Regions from separate parts of the Pannonibacter anstelovis genome, predicted to be linked through region 3. Evidence: riboswitches for the same ligand, from Rfam matches in the RefSeq annotation. Region 3 holds a riboswitch; each other region holds the start of a gene.
What was found. Region 3 has a riboswitch for thiamine pyrophosphate ahead of thiO (glycine oxidase ThiO). Riboswitches for the same ligand answer to the same signal wherever they lie in the genome.

Region 1: it holds a riboswitch for thiamine pyrophosphate, as region 3 does, so the genes downstream of both, V6L75_RS13035 (ABC transporter permease) here and thiO (glycine oxidase ThiO) in region 3, are expected to answer to the same signal.
Region 2: it holds a riboswitch for thiamine pyrophosphate, as region 3 does, so the genes downstream of both, thiM (hydroxyethylthiazole kinase) here and thiO (glycine oxidase ThiO) in region 3, are expected to answer to the same signal.

What each region holds. Positions count from the first base shown of each region.
Region 1 is NZ_JBAKBF010000007.1:227,033-231,315, reverse strand. It holds gene V6L75_RS13040 (ABC transporter substrate-binding protein) at 58-996, opposite strand; gene V6L75_RS13035 (ABC transporter permease) at 1,078-1,731, opposite strand; TPP riboswitch at 1,961-2,064, opposite strand; gene V6L75_RS13030 (hypothetical protein) at 2,198-3,823, opposite strand; gene V6L75_RS13025 (adenylosuccinate synthase) at 4,007-4,283, opposite strand, start outside.
Region 2 is NZ_JBAKBF010000014.1:41,453-45,735, forward strand. It holds gene V6L75_RS18375 (TRAP transporter substrate-binding protein) at 1-1,070, opposite strand, end outside; gene thiD (bifunctional hydroxymethylpyrimidine kinase/phosphomethylpyrimidine kinase) at 1,060-1,878, opposite strand; gene thiM (hydroxyethylthiazole kinase) at 1,909-2,715, opposite strand; TPP riboswitch at 2,704-2,813, opposite strand; gene V6L75_RS18390 (Lrp/AsnC ligand binding domain-containing protein) at 2,938-3,174, shown strand; gene V6L75_RS18395 (DMT family transporter) at 3,226-4,272, opposite strand.
Region 3 is NZ_JBAKBF010000003.1:204,832-209,114, reverse strand. It holds gene V6L75_RS06255 (thiazole synthase) at 1-776, opposite strand, end outside; gene V6L75_RS06260 (thiamine phosphate synthase) at 1-3, opposite strand, end outside; gene thiS (sulfur carrier protein ThiS) at 778-975, opposite strand; gene thiO (glycine oxidase ThiO) at 972-2,021, opposite strand; TPP riboswitch at 2,097-2,212, opposite strand; gene V6L75_RS06240 (ROK family transcriptional regulator) at 2,435-3,565, opposite strand; gene V6L75_RS06235 (ABC transporter substrate-binding protein) at 3,660-4,283, shown strand, end outside.

The sequences.
Region 1 (4,283 bases), on a different contig from region 3:
ACGGCCCCGCAAGGGTAGAAGGCCCGGCGAAAATCCCGCAGGGCCCCCTTTCACCTATCACCGCAACTCCGCCGTATAGTCCTCCACCGGCGGTACGCTGGTGATCAGCTTGTTTTCATGCAGAAATTCGGCAAAGCGCTGATAGCGGCCGGCATCAAGTGCCGCCGGGCGCTTGGCGAAGCGTGGCAGCGTGTCGCCCCAGGCGCGGCGGTTCAGCTCGTCATCAAGGTTCGGATAGGCCGCAATGAAGGCCTGCCACGCCTCTTCCGGATGGTTGGTCAGATAGACCGTCGCCTTCTCCACCGCAGCCAGGAAGCGGACATAGCGCGGGTCGCCGGTCTTGTCCTTTGCTGCCACGTAGATCAGCTCGTCAAAGATCGGCACGCCATTCTCTTCCGGATAGAAGGCCTTGCCCTTCTTGCCCTCCAGCTCGATCTGGGTCAGCTCGAAATTGCGGTAGCCGCCGATCACCGCATCCACCTGCCCCGCCATCAGAGACGGCGACAGGGCGAAATTGACATTGATCAGCTCCACGTCCTCAATCGACAGCCCCTGCGAGCGCAGCATCTGGCCGAGCATGGCATCCTCGAAGCCGGAGACGGAGAAGCCGATCTTTTTGCCCTTGAGGTCCGCCAGCGTCTTGATGGGGCCATCCTCCAGCACGATCAGCGTGTTCAGCGGCGTCTCCACCAGCGTGCCGATCCACTTCAGCGGCATGCCTTCGCTGATCTGAGCATGGAGCGTCGGCTGGTAGGAAACGGCGATATCCCCCTGGCCGGCCGCCACCAGCTTCGGCGGCATGGCCGGATCAGCCGGTTCGATCAGCTCCACATCAAGCCCTTCAGCCTCGAAGAAACCCTTCTGCTTGGCGACCACCAGCGGCGCGTGATCCGGATTGACGAACCAGTCGAGCAGAACGGTCAGCTTGTCTGCCGCCGCAGCGGGTGAAGCAGCGGCCAGAACAGCGGCCAGCGACAGCGCGAGAATGCGTTTCATGCGGGTCTCCCAGTAGACAGGTGTTGGATGAAGTTTGAGCCGGTCCAGCCACAGCCTGACCGGCAGATGCGTGCGCGGGGATCAGTCCTCGCGCTGCCAGGGCACCATGCGGCGGGTCAGGCGCTCGACGACGAAGCGCAGGACCAGAACCATTGCGGCAAGCAAGGCGAGAGCGGCAAACATGGTGTCCGTCTGCATCCGGGCATTGCTCTGCAGCATGATGAAGGCAAGCCCGCCCTTGGCCCCAACCCATTCGCCAACAATGGCACCGATGGGAGCGAAGACCGCTGCGATCCGGACGCCGGACGCGAGCGCGGGCATGGCTGACGGCAAGCGGAAGTAACGCAGTTCCTGCCAGCGGTTGACGCGGTAAAGCAGCGCCAGGTCCACCAGGCCCTGATCCATCCGCCGGAGACCGTCAAAGAACGTCGAGGTGACGGCAAAGAAGATGACCAGCACCGCCATCACGATCTTGGAGGCAAGGCCGAAGCCGAGCCAAAGCACCAGAATGGGAGCAATGGCGAAGACCGGCAGCGCCTGTGTCACCAGAACGACCGGCAGAAGCCCGCGCCGTGCCAGCGGCGACAGCCACATGACGAAGGCCAGCATGACCCCGGCGGCAATGCCGAAGACAAAGCCCAGCAGGGTTTCACTCAAGGTGATGCTGGCGTGATACAGTAGAAAGCCGCTCTGGCGCTGGAAGGCCTCCAGCACTTTCAGCGGACCGGGCAGCATGTAGGGCGGGATTTCGAGGAGCCGCACCGCCAGATCCCAGATCAGCAGCAGAGACACGCTGACCGCGACACCTGGCGCAATGCTGCGCAGGAGAGAAGCTGCACGGGCCGGAAAGGCATTCCGGACGGGGCTCGCAGATGGAAGGGGTTGCCTTCCCGAAAGAAGTTCTATCGACACAGAAGGATCTCCCGCCACCGGCAAGCCGGTCAAGACATTGGAGATCCGGGATATGGCTAAAGGTTTCCGTCCCTTCGCCGGCATGACCCGGATCAGGTTCTAAGGGTTCGGCTTTGCGCCATCTCAGCTCACGTCGGAGCACCCCTCGGACCAACCCGAAACATGCCGCCTGAATGGCGCCTTGGCAAGCAAAACTTGCCAGCACGCCATGAAAGCAGAAGGCCCCGCACATCTTGATAAGATGCCGGGGCCTTGCCGGTTGCTTTTCGGGTTCGCGTTATGTGACGCCCTAGCCCTTCTGCCAGGCCTCAATCGCCTGTTCCAGAGCACGGGCACCAGGTGTGCCCTTCTCGATGGTGAAGATGGCACGCTTGCCGTTTTCGTAGAGCATCGGAACATCGATCCAGCCGCGCTCACGCATCAGGGCAAGGTTACGGTCGCGCTCGCTGTCAACACTCGACAGTGCGATCCAGAAATAACCCGGAGCGACCTTTACCGATGCGCCCAGGAGCGCATCTCCGCGCGCTTCTTCTGTCGGCTTCATCACAAGGCCCGGCACATTGGAAACATCACCGCCGGAGAAGCCTTCAGGAAGCTGGAACTGGATTTCGACCAGATGGCTGGCGGGCAGCGAGCTATCTGTGTTCGGCTTGATTCGCAGCGTCACATTGATGTTCCGGTCCGGAATCTGAGCCTGAGCCACGAGCACAGTCTCTGTCTGCCCGCCGGTACCAGTTTCCTCAGAAACCGACCAGGCCACATTGCCCGCAGAAGCGGTGCCCGAGCCGCTGGCATCTTCACCCTCCTCATAAAGGAAAGCCTTCTGCGCAACGATGGCACCCGGCGTTTCTACAGTCTGGGCAGGAGCCGTACTGGCCGGCGGGGCAGCTGCCTCAGGCACGGCAGCAGGCGTATCCTGCGGCGGCGCGGAAGGCGTGATGAGGGTCGTCGTCACGGTGCGCGCATCAGGGGCGACTGCAGGCTCTCCCGTATCTGTCAGCAGACGGTCGGTATTCTTGCCGCTGTTTTCTTCATTTGCAGCCGTCTCACCTGCGGGGACCGGCGTCTCGGGGGCCGGAGCAGTCGTTGCCGCTGTTTCTTCGCTGGAGGAAAAGATCCCCGCGATCAGCGAGCGCTGTGAATAGATGAAAGCGCCGATGCCAATCAGCACCAGCACAAAACCGCCCAGGAACACGTAGGACATGAAGGGCGAGTTGCCAGACTTTGCAGCACGGCGCGGTGCACGGGTCCGGACCTTGCGCGGTTCATCGGCCGCAGCGCTCTTGCCTCCTGCACTGGCTGACACCGGTGCGGAAGGATCCGGGCGCAAGCTCTCGCTCGCAGGCGCTGGACGAGGGCTTGGTGTGGGAATGGCGTAGGAAGATGGTGCAGGAGCAGCCGGCTCAGCGGACGGCTTTGCAGGCGCCGCATCGAAGGCAGGCTCCACGCGCGGCTCGCTGCGCTCGCCAGCCGGATCCGCCGGAGCGCTCTCGTTGCGGAAGGCATCGCGGGCGGTCTGCACCGCGCTTGACGACGCATCCCCAAGCCTTTCGGCCTCCTGCACGGTAGAGCCAAGCGGCCCGCGCGGCGAAGGAGAAGACGGCGGATAGGGCTCGGCGCGGGGCGCAGCCGGAGCGATGGCGCCCGCAGGAGGGGCCATGGGCGCAGGCGCTGCGGGCGCCGGGCGCGTTGCCATCAGCGTTTCACGCGCCGCCTCGGCCTCAACCTTGCGGATGGCTTCCTCAAGGCGCAGTTGTTCGGCCGTGATTTCGGACGGGGAAAGCGGCGGCTCATAGGCCTTGAGCTGACTGACAATCGCGTTTCGGGCGCGGCTGTAGACGTTGCGGCGCGCAGAACCGTTGTTCTCCGGCAGTGACGCAATCGTTTTCTTCAAAATCGAATAGTAATCAGCCATTGGCTCGCTCGTGAGGGGTGCCAGCCTGAACCCGGCGCACCGGAAGCTCCGTATTCATGCCATCCCATTTGTAGGCTCAACACCGGCGGGCGCAAGAGGTGTTCGGCAAAGATAGGATGCGCAATCAGGTTTTTACATGACTTTCGGGCGGAATGGGGAGCATTCCGCCCGATAAATTTCACGTCAGTCCTGGAACGGATTCTGCACCAGGATGGTGTCGTCACGCTCCGGGCTGGTGGAAAGCAGCGCCACCGGTGCGCCGATCAGTTCCTCCACATGCCGGACATATTTCACCGCCTGCGCCGGAAGATCAGCCCAGCTGCGGGCGCCCTTGGTGGATTCCTGCCAGCCCGGCAGGGTTTCATAGATCGGCACCACACGTGCCTGCGCCCCCTGGGAGGCCGGCAGGTAGTCGATCCGCTTGCCGTCCAGCTCGTAGCCGACACAGATCTTCAGCTCT
Region 2 (4,283 bases), on a different contig from region 3:
ACAGAGACCCGGCTCCACGGCGCAAGCCGCGCCTGCGCCTTGCTGTAGCTGGCGTGGATGCGCGCTGTGAGCTCGTCCTTGGCTGCAAGCTCCCCCAGCACCACCGCTGTTTCGCGGCGCAGCGCGTCCAGCACGTCTTCAGGGTAGAAGCGCAGCAGCACCCCCTCCTCCTTCTGCAGGCTCTCAAGGCTGCCTGCATTCATCCATTCGCTTTCGGCCAGTGACCTGCCATTCTCGGCCTTGCAGGCCTCCAGGACGATGGTCCTGAGATCTTCCGGCAGCCCTTCCAGCGCAGTCCTGTTGAACAGCGCCTCGCCGGTGCCGTTCGGCTCGTGAAAGCCCGGGGCATAGTAGAACTTGGCCACCTTCTGGAAGCCCATCGCCTGATCGCTCCACGGGCCCAGAAACTCGGTTGCGTCGATGAGGCCGGATTGCAGCGCCGGGAATATCTCCCCCGGCGGCAGGGCGACTGGTGTTGCACCCAATCGGCGCATGACCTCGCCGCCCAGACCCGGCATGCGGATTTTCAGCCCGGCGAGATCATCGAGCGTATTGATTTCCTTGCGGAACCAGCCGCCCATTTGTACGCCGGTGTTGCCCGCCATCACCGGCTTGATTCCGAACGGGGCGTAAAGCTCGTCCCACAGCGCCTGCCCGCCGCCCTGCTCGATCCAGGTGATGTGCTCAAGCGGCAGAAGACCGAAGGGAATGGCCGTAAACCAGACAGCAGCAGGCATCTTGCCCTGCCAGAAGAAGGAGGCCGTGTGCGCCACCTGTGCCGTACCGGCAGACACGGCATCGAACACGCCGAGCGGCGGCACCAGTTCGCCGGCAGCAAAGAGCCGCACCCGCATACGCCCGCCCGACATTCTCTCGATCCGGTCGCAGATCGTCTGGGCGGTCGTTCCCGGCCCCGGCAGGTTCTTCTGCCAGGAAGTCACCATCTTCCACTCGATCACGGCCTCGCCCGTATTGGCGAGCGCGGGCGCGGCCAGCAGAGAAGCGGCACTGGCCGCACCAAGCTTGAGGGCCTGACGGCGCGAGGCGGACGGCTTGATCTCAGTTGACATCGCTTGTCTCCCAGAGCGCGTGGAAATGATGCACGGGCCCATGGCCTTCACCGATCTTGAGGTTGTCAGCAGCCCGGATGGCATGGGTCACATAGAGCTTCGCTCCGGCCACCGCATCGGGCAGCGGAAGCCCTTTGGCAAGGCCCGCGGCAATCGCGGACGACAGGGTGCAACCGGTGCCGTGGCTGTTGCGCGTAGCATGGCGGGGGGCGGTGAACCACTGTTCGCGTCCGTCGCGGGTCAACAGCAGATCCTCGCTCTCCGGCCCCTCCCCGTGGCCGCCCTTCAGCAGCACGGACCTTGCGCCCAGATCCAGCAGCGCCTGCGCCTGCGTGCGCATGGCTTCCCGGCCCTGTGCAATTTCCGTATTCAGCATGCGGGCGGCTTCCGGCAGGTTCGGCGTGATCAGCTGCGCGCGCGGCAGCAGTTCCGCAATCAGCACGGAGACCGCTTCCGGCACCAGCAGCGGATCACCGGAGGCTGCGACCATCACAGGATCGAGCACCACATTGGACGCCTCATGCGCATCCAGCCCTTCGGCCACGGCACAGATGACATCCGGGCGTGACAGCATGCCGATCTTGATGGCATTGACCTTGAGATCGGACAGCACCGCATCCATCTGCGCCCGCACGAAGGCAGGGGGAACGTCGTGAATGGCACTGACGCCGAGCGTATTCTGTGCCGTCAGTGCGCTCAGCACGCTGGCACCATAGACACCGAGCGCCGAGAAGGTCTTGAGATCAGCCTGAATGCCGGCTCCACCGCCGGAATCCGAGCCTGCGATGGTCAGGGCAATGGCAGTCATGATTCCTCCTGAAAATGAACGGGCTGCGGCTCAGGCAAGCCGCAAGTGGGCGCGAATCTGCGCCGCTTCAAGCCCATAAAGGGCATCCAGAAACGCGGGAACGAAACTGCCTGGCCCGGTCGAATGTCCGGCGGCAATTTCCCCTGCGATCGCCATGATGGACAGCGCCGCAGCCGCAGCCACCACCGGGTCCGGCTCCACGGCAAGCGCAGCCGCAGCCACCGCCCCGGCTGCACAGCCAGTCGCCGTCACCCGGCCCATCAGCGGATGCCCATTGGCAAGGCGAAGGCTCTGAATGCCGCTGCTGATGTCATCCACAGCACCGGTCATTGCAACGGGAAGCCCCAGCTGGCCGGAAAGTTCCAGAACAGACGCACCGCCGCCCAGCGCGGCAAGCTCCCCGGCATTGATTTTCAGCAGTGAAGGCTTCAGAGCCAGAAGGCGCCGGGCCTCGGTCAGGCGCGGGGGAGAACGGTCGGCAAAGACGGGATCCAGCACCCAGGGCTTGCCTTCGCCAGCTGCGATGCTGATAGCCCTGCTCGCTGCTTCCTTCCGCGCGTCGTCCAGCGTGCCGAGGTTGACCAGCAGCGCCTGCGCAGAAGCCGTGAAGAAGGGTACTTCCTCCGGCGAGATCGTCATCGACGGAATGGCGCCCAACGCCAGCAGAACATTGGCGGTGAAGGCCTGAGCCACAGCGTTGGTGAGGCAATGCACACGGGGTGCGAATACCCGGATCTTGTCCAGTACCTCCGCCGTGCGCGAGGCCAGGTGATCCGCAGTGATGGTAGAAATGGCCGCTGCATCAGCTGCGCCGCGTGCCGTTTGACCGCTCATCATCCCAAATCCCTCCGCCGGTACAAGCCGGATCAGGTTCAAGGAGTTGGCACCATCGCCTCTCAGCCCGGCGCATCCGGCGGGCACCCCCATGAGACGGCAAACAGCTACCAAGCCCGTTCCGCCTTGGCAAGCATGCTCTGCTGGCGGCAATAAAGCGCAGCGATTGACTGGCGGCGGCGGATCGGCCATGTCCTGTCACAGGATAGCCCTCAGGAGCACGCCATGAAGCCCTTCTTCATCATGATCAAATGCCACCTCGGCGAGACCTACAAGGTCGCCAATGCCATTGCGGATGCCGAGATCGCTTCGGAAATCTACTCAACGAGCGGCGACTATGACCTGCTGGTGAAGGTCTATATCGAGGATGGCGAGGACATCGGCCACTTCGTCAATGAGAAGCTGCATTGCATGGAAGGCATCCGCGACACCCGCACCATCATTACCTTCAAGGCATTCTGAGGCACTATTCAGCCTGCGCCGGGCGATGAAAGCCGGGGCGCAGGCTGAAGATCAGGGCCGCAGCGGCGAGGAGGCCTTGCGCGCCCGGCTGTCATCCTTGCCCAGCGCCCGTTCGCGGTAGATGACGAAGAGGCCTGCCGCCACCACGATCAGCGCACCGGCCACCACCTGCCACACCGGAATATCGCCAAAGATCGCCCAGCTGAGCAGCACCGCCCAGAGCAGGTTTGCATAATCGAAGGGGGCGATAGTCGACGCATCAGCGTAGCGGTAGCTCTCGGTCATGACGATCTGGCCAACGCCGCCCGCAAGACCGACGAAGACAAGCAGCCCTGCCGTTTTCGCATCCGGAATGACCCAGGCATAGCCGGGGAAGATCCAGCCAAACGGAACGGTTGCCAGCGAAATCAGCGAGGCACAGCCGGAGAACCAGATGACAATGGTACTGGTCCGCTCTGTCTCGCAGAGCTTGCGCACGAAGATCATCGCCATGGCCGTGCAGAAGGCGCCTGCAGCCGCAGCTGCCGCGCCGAACCAGGCATCCCCGCTCATCTCCGTGCCGCCCATATGCGGAGACAGGATGACGACAATGCCAAGGAACCCGATGACGACGGCCGTCCAGCGGTAGACACGCACCGTCTCACCAAGGAAGAAAAAGGCCAGAACCACCGTGAACAGCGGCGCGGCAAAGCCGATGGCCGTTGAATCTGCAAGGGGCAGATATTTCAGCGATGTGAAGGCAAACAGCATGGCCGCAATGCCCGCCATGGCACGCCCCACATGGCCAAGCGGCTGGCGGGTATGAAGAGAGCTGGTCAGCTCACCGCGCAGCGCCACCAGAAGCAGCACCGGGAACATGCCAAAGAAATTGCGGGCAAAGACAATCTCGCCAATTGGCACGCTCTCTGTGGTGATCTTCAGAGCGACAGCCATGCAGGCGAAGGTGAAGGTGGAGCACAGCTTCAGAGCGATGCCCAGCACGGGTTTCTGTGAGGTGAGAACGGCGGCTTGCGGCGGGACCTGCGCGCCCTCTCCGGAGGCCAATGCACGGTTCTCCGCCTCATCCTCGTCAGGGGCGTTCGTCTCCCTCATGGCCATATGATCGTCCA
Region 3 (4,283 bases):
CATCCGAAAGCTCCCTTGCCAATGATAGGGGTTGATGGCACGGCCATATCCCTTGGTTCAAGCAGTCCGGCAAGATATCCTTGGCGCCCGGCCTCCACCGCCCCGGCAAAGGCCTCGGCCATGAGCGCCGGATCCGCTGCCCCCGCTACGGCTGTGTTGAGCAGCACCGCATCAAAACCCAGCTCCATCACCGTGGTGGCATGGGAGGGGCGGCCAAGCCCGGCGTCGACGATCAGCGGCACATCCGGGAAGGCGGCACGCATGGATCTGAGGGCGGCAAGGTTTTGCGGGCCCGCAGCCGTGCCGATGGGCGCGCACCAGGGCATCAGCACCTGACATCCTGCGGCCAGCAGCTTTTCCCCCACGATCAGGTCATCGGTGGTGTAGGGAAACACCTCGAAGCCCTCGGCGCTGAGAATGCGCGCGGCCTCCACCAGCTCGAACACATCCGGCTGCAGCGTGTCGTGGTGGCCGATGACTTCCAGCTTGATCCAGTTTGTACCAAACACCTCCCGCGCCATTTTCGCCGTCAGCACCGCCTCAGACGCGCTGTGGCATCCTGCGGTGTTGGGCAGCACCTTGACCCCGAGATCGCGGATCATCTGGAAGAACGCGCCGCCATTTCGCCCGGCCGCCGTTTCCCGGCGCAGCGACACGGTGACAATCTCCGCCTTCGAGTGCCGTACGGCATCAGCCAGTATGGCAGGTGAAGGATAGCGGGCTGTGCCCAGCAGCATCCGTGACGAGACCTCGCAGCCATAGAGTGTCAGGCTCATCTCAGCCTCCCTGCATCGGCGACAGGATCTCGATCCGGTCGCCCTCGCTCAGCCGGCAGGCCTCCCGGGCTTCGCGCGGCACCAGTTCGCCATTGACGGCGGTGGCTAGCCAGTCGCCTTCATAATCAAGTTCCTGCAGCAGGGCGGGCAGGGTTTCCGCCGCACAGGCCACGGCTTCGCCATTCACCAGCACTTTCATGGGTTTGCATCTCCCTTGTTTTCCATCAGCCGCCTTGCGGCCATATCCGCTGCCTGCCGGGCGAGGGCCGGGGCAAGCAGGAAGCCATGCCGGTACATGCCGGCAACGGCCAGATCCGCGCTGTGCGGCAGGCGTTCCGGCTCTGCCACCACGCGCGGCATGTTGTCGTCAAAGGCGGGGCGCACTCCGGCGCCCAGTTCCACGATGCGCGCTTCGCCAAAGGCGGGATGCAGCGCATAGGCGGTGTTGGCCAGTTCCATGACCGAGCGTGCCGTCACCGGGCCGCCGTCGTCGCTTTCAATCATGGTGGCGCCTACCATGAAGCGCCCGCCGCCGCGCGGAACCACATAGAGCGGATGGCGCGGATGCAGCAGGCGCACGGGGCGCGACAGGGAGATTTCCGTGGTCTCCAGATACAGCATCTCGCCGCGCACACCGCGCAGACCCGGCATCCGGCCGATAGCGCCGGGCCCGGTGCAGTCGATGACAAGCGATGCCCGCAGATCTGCCCCTTGCGCTGCTTCGCCCAGCTGGAAGGTAACACCGCGTGCTTCCAGCTGCTTCCAGAGCGCCGTCATGGCGAGGCGCGGATCAAGATGGGCTTCATTCTCGAAGAACAGCCCGGTCATGAAGCGCCCGGCAAGGGCAGGTTCCAGCTCTGCAATTTCCGCAGCATTCACCGTCCTGTGGCCTGTCGAGCGGCTGGCAAAGCGGCGCAGTTCCGCCTGATCGCGCGGCGGGCACAGAACCAGCGTGCCTTTGCGGGAGACAAGCCCCGGCACGGCCGCCTCCCACCAGTCTGCAGCTTCCAGCCCAAGCTTCAGCACCTCGGGCCCGGCGGTCTCCGCCTCGCACCAGGGGGCAAGCATGCCGCCGGCATAGAAGGACGCGCCATGACCCGGTGCCGGATTGGTGTCTGCCACAATGACGGAAATCCCGCGCCGGGAAAGCTCCAGCGCTGCGGCAAGCCCGGCCACTCCTGCGCCGCGCACCACCACTGGACGAGAGCCTGCAGAATGAGAGAGGCCTACGTGTGTCTGGCTCATCCGCTTCCGGCTCCGTGGCATCTGTCTCACGGGCGGAAGGGCTTTGTGAGGCGCCCGCTGGCAAACGCCGTGCCTGCGCGCATCACACACCATCCCTCCGCCAGCGTGAACTGGATCAGGTTCAACGGGTCACTGCGCTGCATCGCCAGCAGTATCTCAGCCCCTTGCACGGGACTCCCCAAGGTGAAGCCCAACCTTTGCGCCGGGAATGGAGGCTTGTCAATCGCGGGAGGGCCGGTGATTGCATGATTGCAACGGCTTGCCCTTCGAACTGATCTGCTTCGCCGCAGCGGGCCCTCTGAGGGCAAAGGCCGCCGGGCTGCTCTTCCGTGCCTTGGCACACGCGGCCGCAAAGCGGCTTGTGCCTTCACCTGTTGCGTGCGCCCTGCCTTTCCGGATGCACCCGGCGGAGACTAGCCGCGCAACTCGTGCAGGATCATGGCGGCCGCGCCAAAGGCGACCGCATCCGTCGCGGAGTTCTGCGGCACAAGGATTTGCGGCTGCAGAACCCGCGCCCCTTCAAATGGGTCCGATGTGGCAAATTCAAGCCAGCCTGCAAGACGTTTGCGGACACTCCAGGGCAGCGTCCCTCCGAGATAAATTGCAGAAGGCGCGAGGATGGCTGCAATCATGAAGGCGAGCGTTGCCGTCTCCGGCCCTGCCTTCGCAAGCCAGGTTTCCAGTACGGCCTCATGTTGCTCCAGATAGGCGGTCCATTCCCCGGCCGAGCGCCCTTCCGGGATAACGCCTGCATGGTCGAGGCACCAGGAGGCCAGATCATCGAAGCTGGGTCTGGAGCGGCCCCTGGCGCGCAAGGCGCCGACTTCGCCGGCATTGCCCGCATGCCCGCGGTAAAGCTCGCCGTTGACGATGATTCCGCTGCCGATGCCTTCAGAAAGATAGAGATAGACGAAGTTTTCGTGAGTGGCGGCGTTGCCCATCGTCAGTTCGCCCATTGCGGCGGCGTTGGCATCGTTCTCGATCATGACCGGGCATCCCAGAGTTTCCTCCAGGGCGGTTGCAAGGTCTGAACCCGTCCAGCCGATCACCTCCTGCGCCAGATCGAGGGATGCCGTCTGTTGATGGAAACGGGTCGGCATGGCGATGCCGGCACCGATCAACAGCCGCGGGTCTATGGCGCTTGCAGACAGAAGTTCTCCTTTCAGCCGCCCGACGGCGTCCAGCAGGCCGGAAAAGCTCTCGAAAGAGCCTCGTTCCTGCCACTCTCCCACGAGATTTCCGCGAAAGTCGAGCAAGGCAACCGAGACGGCAAACCGGTTGGCGTGCAGGCCGATTGCGTAACCGGCCTTTTCAGACAGCGTCAGATCAATATGCGGTGCCCCGCGCCCGCCCGAGCGCCTCGCACCTTCGACGATGATGCCGCGCTCAATCAGGTCGCGGGTCATCGTACTGACCGCCGCTGTCGTGATGCCGCACATTTCCGCCAGTTGCACCCGCGATGCCATGCCTTTCCTGCGCAGGTGCTTGAGCATGTCGGCCTGCGTCCGTCCAATGCCCTCCAAAGGGTGCTGCCGCGTCAGCATGAATTTCCTCCTCCTCGCAATTCCCTAGCGAATGTCATCAAACTTTTAATTAAGCAAGTTAATTAATGAAATATCGCCAACTGGATTGATCAGTATGACAAAGCCTCTCGCTCTTCTCACCAGCATTGCTCTTTCGGCTCTCGTGGCCGGCAACGCGTATGCCGAAGACATCAAGATCAAGATGTCGACCCTCGCGGACAAGTCCGGCCCGGCGCGTATCACCAACATCGAAGCCGCAGCCGACATCATGAACAGTCAGTTCAAGGCAGCCGGCATCGACAAGCGCATCGTCATCGAGGCAAATGCCAGCGCTGTCAAAGGCTGGGACGACCTGGCGCTTGAACTCATGAAGGCCTTTTCGGTCGGTCAGGGGCCGGACCTCTATGTCCTGCCGCATGAATGGATTGGCAAGTTCGCTGAAGACGGCAATGCCCTGGCCATGGACGGGATCATTGCCTCTACCCCGTGGGCCTATGGCGACATCCTGCCAGTCCTGTGGAACTCCGCCAAAGCCGCCGATGGCAAGATCTATGGCATCCCGCAGGATGCGGAGATCCGCATGTTCTTCTATAACAAGGACATGCTTCGCAAGATCGGCAAGGATGAGGCTTTCATCGAGAGCATCCCTGCCCAGGTTGAAGCTGGCAGCTTCACGCTTGATGACCTGACCGCCCTCGCCAAGGAGGTGGTTGACGCAGGTGCGGCGGAATACGGCATG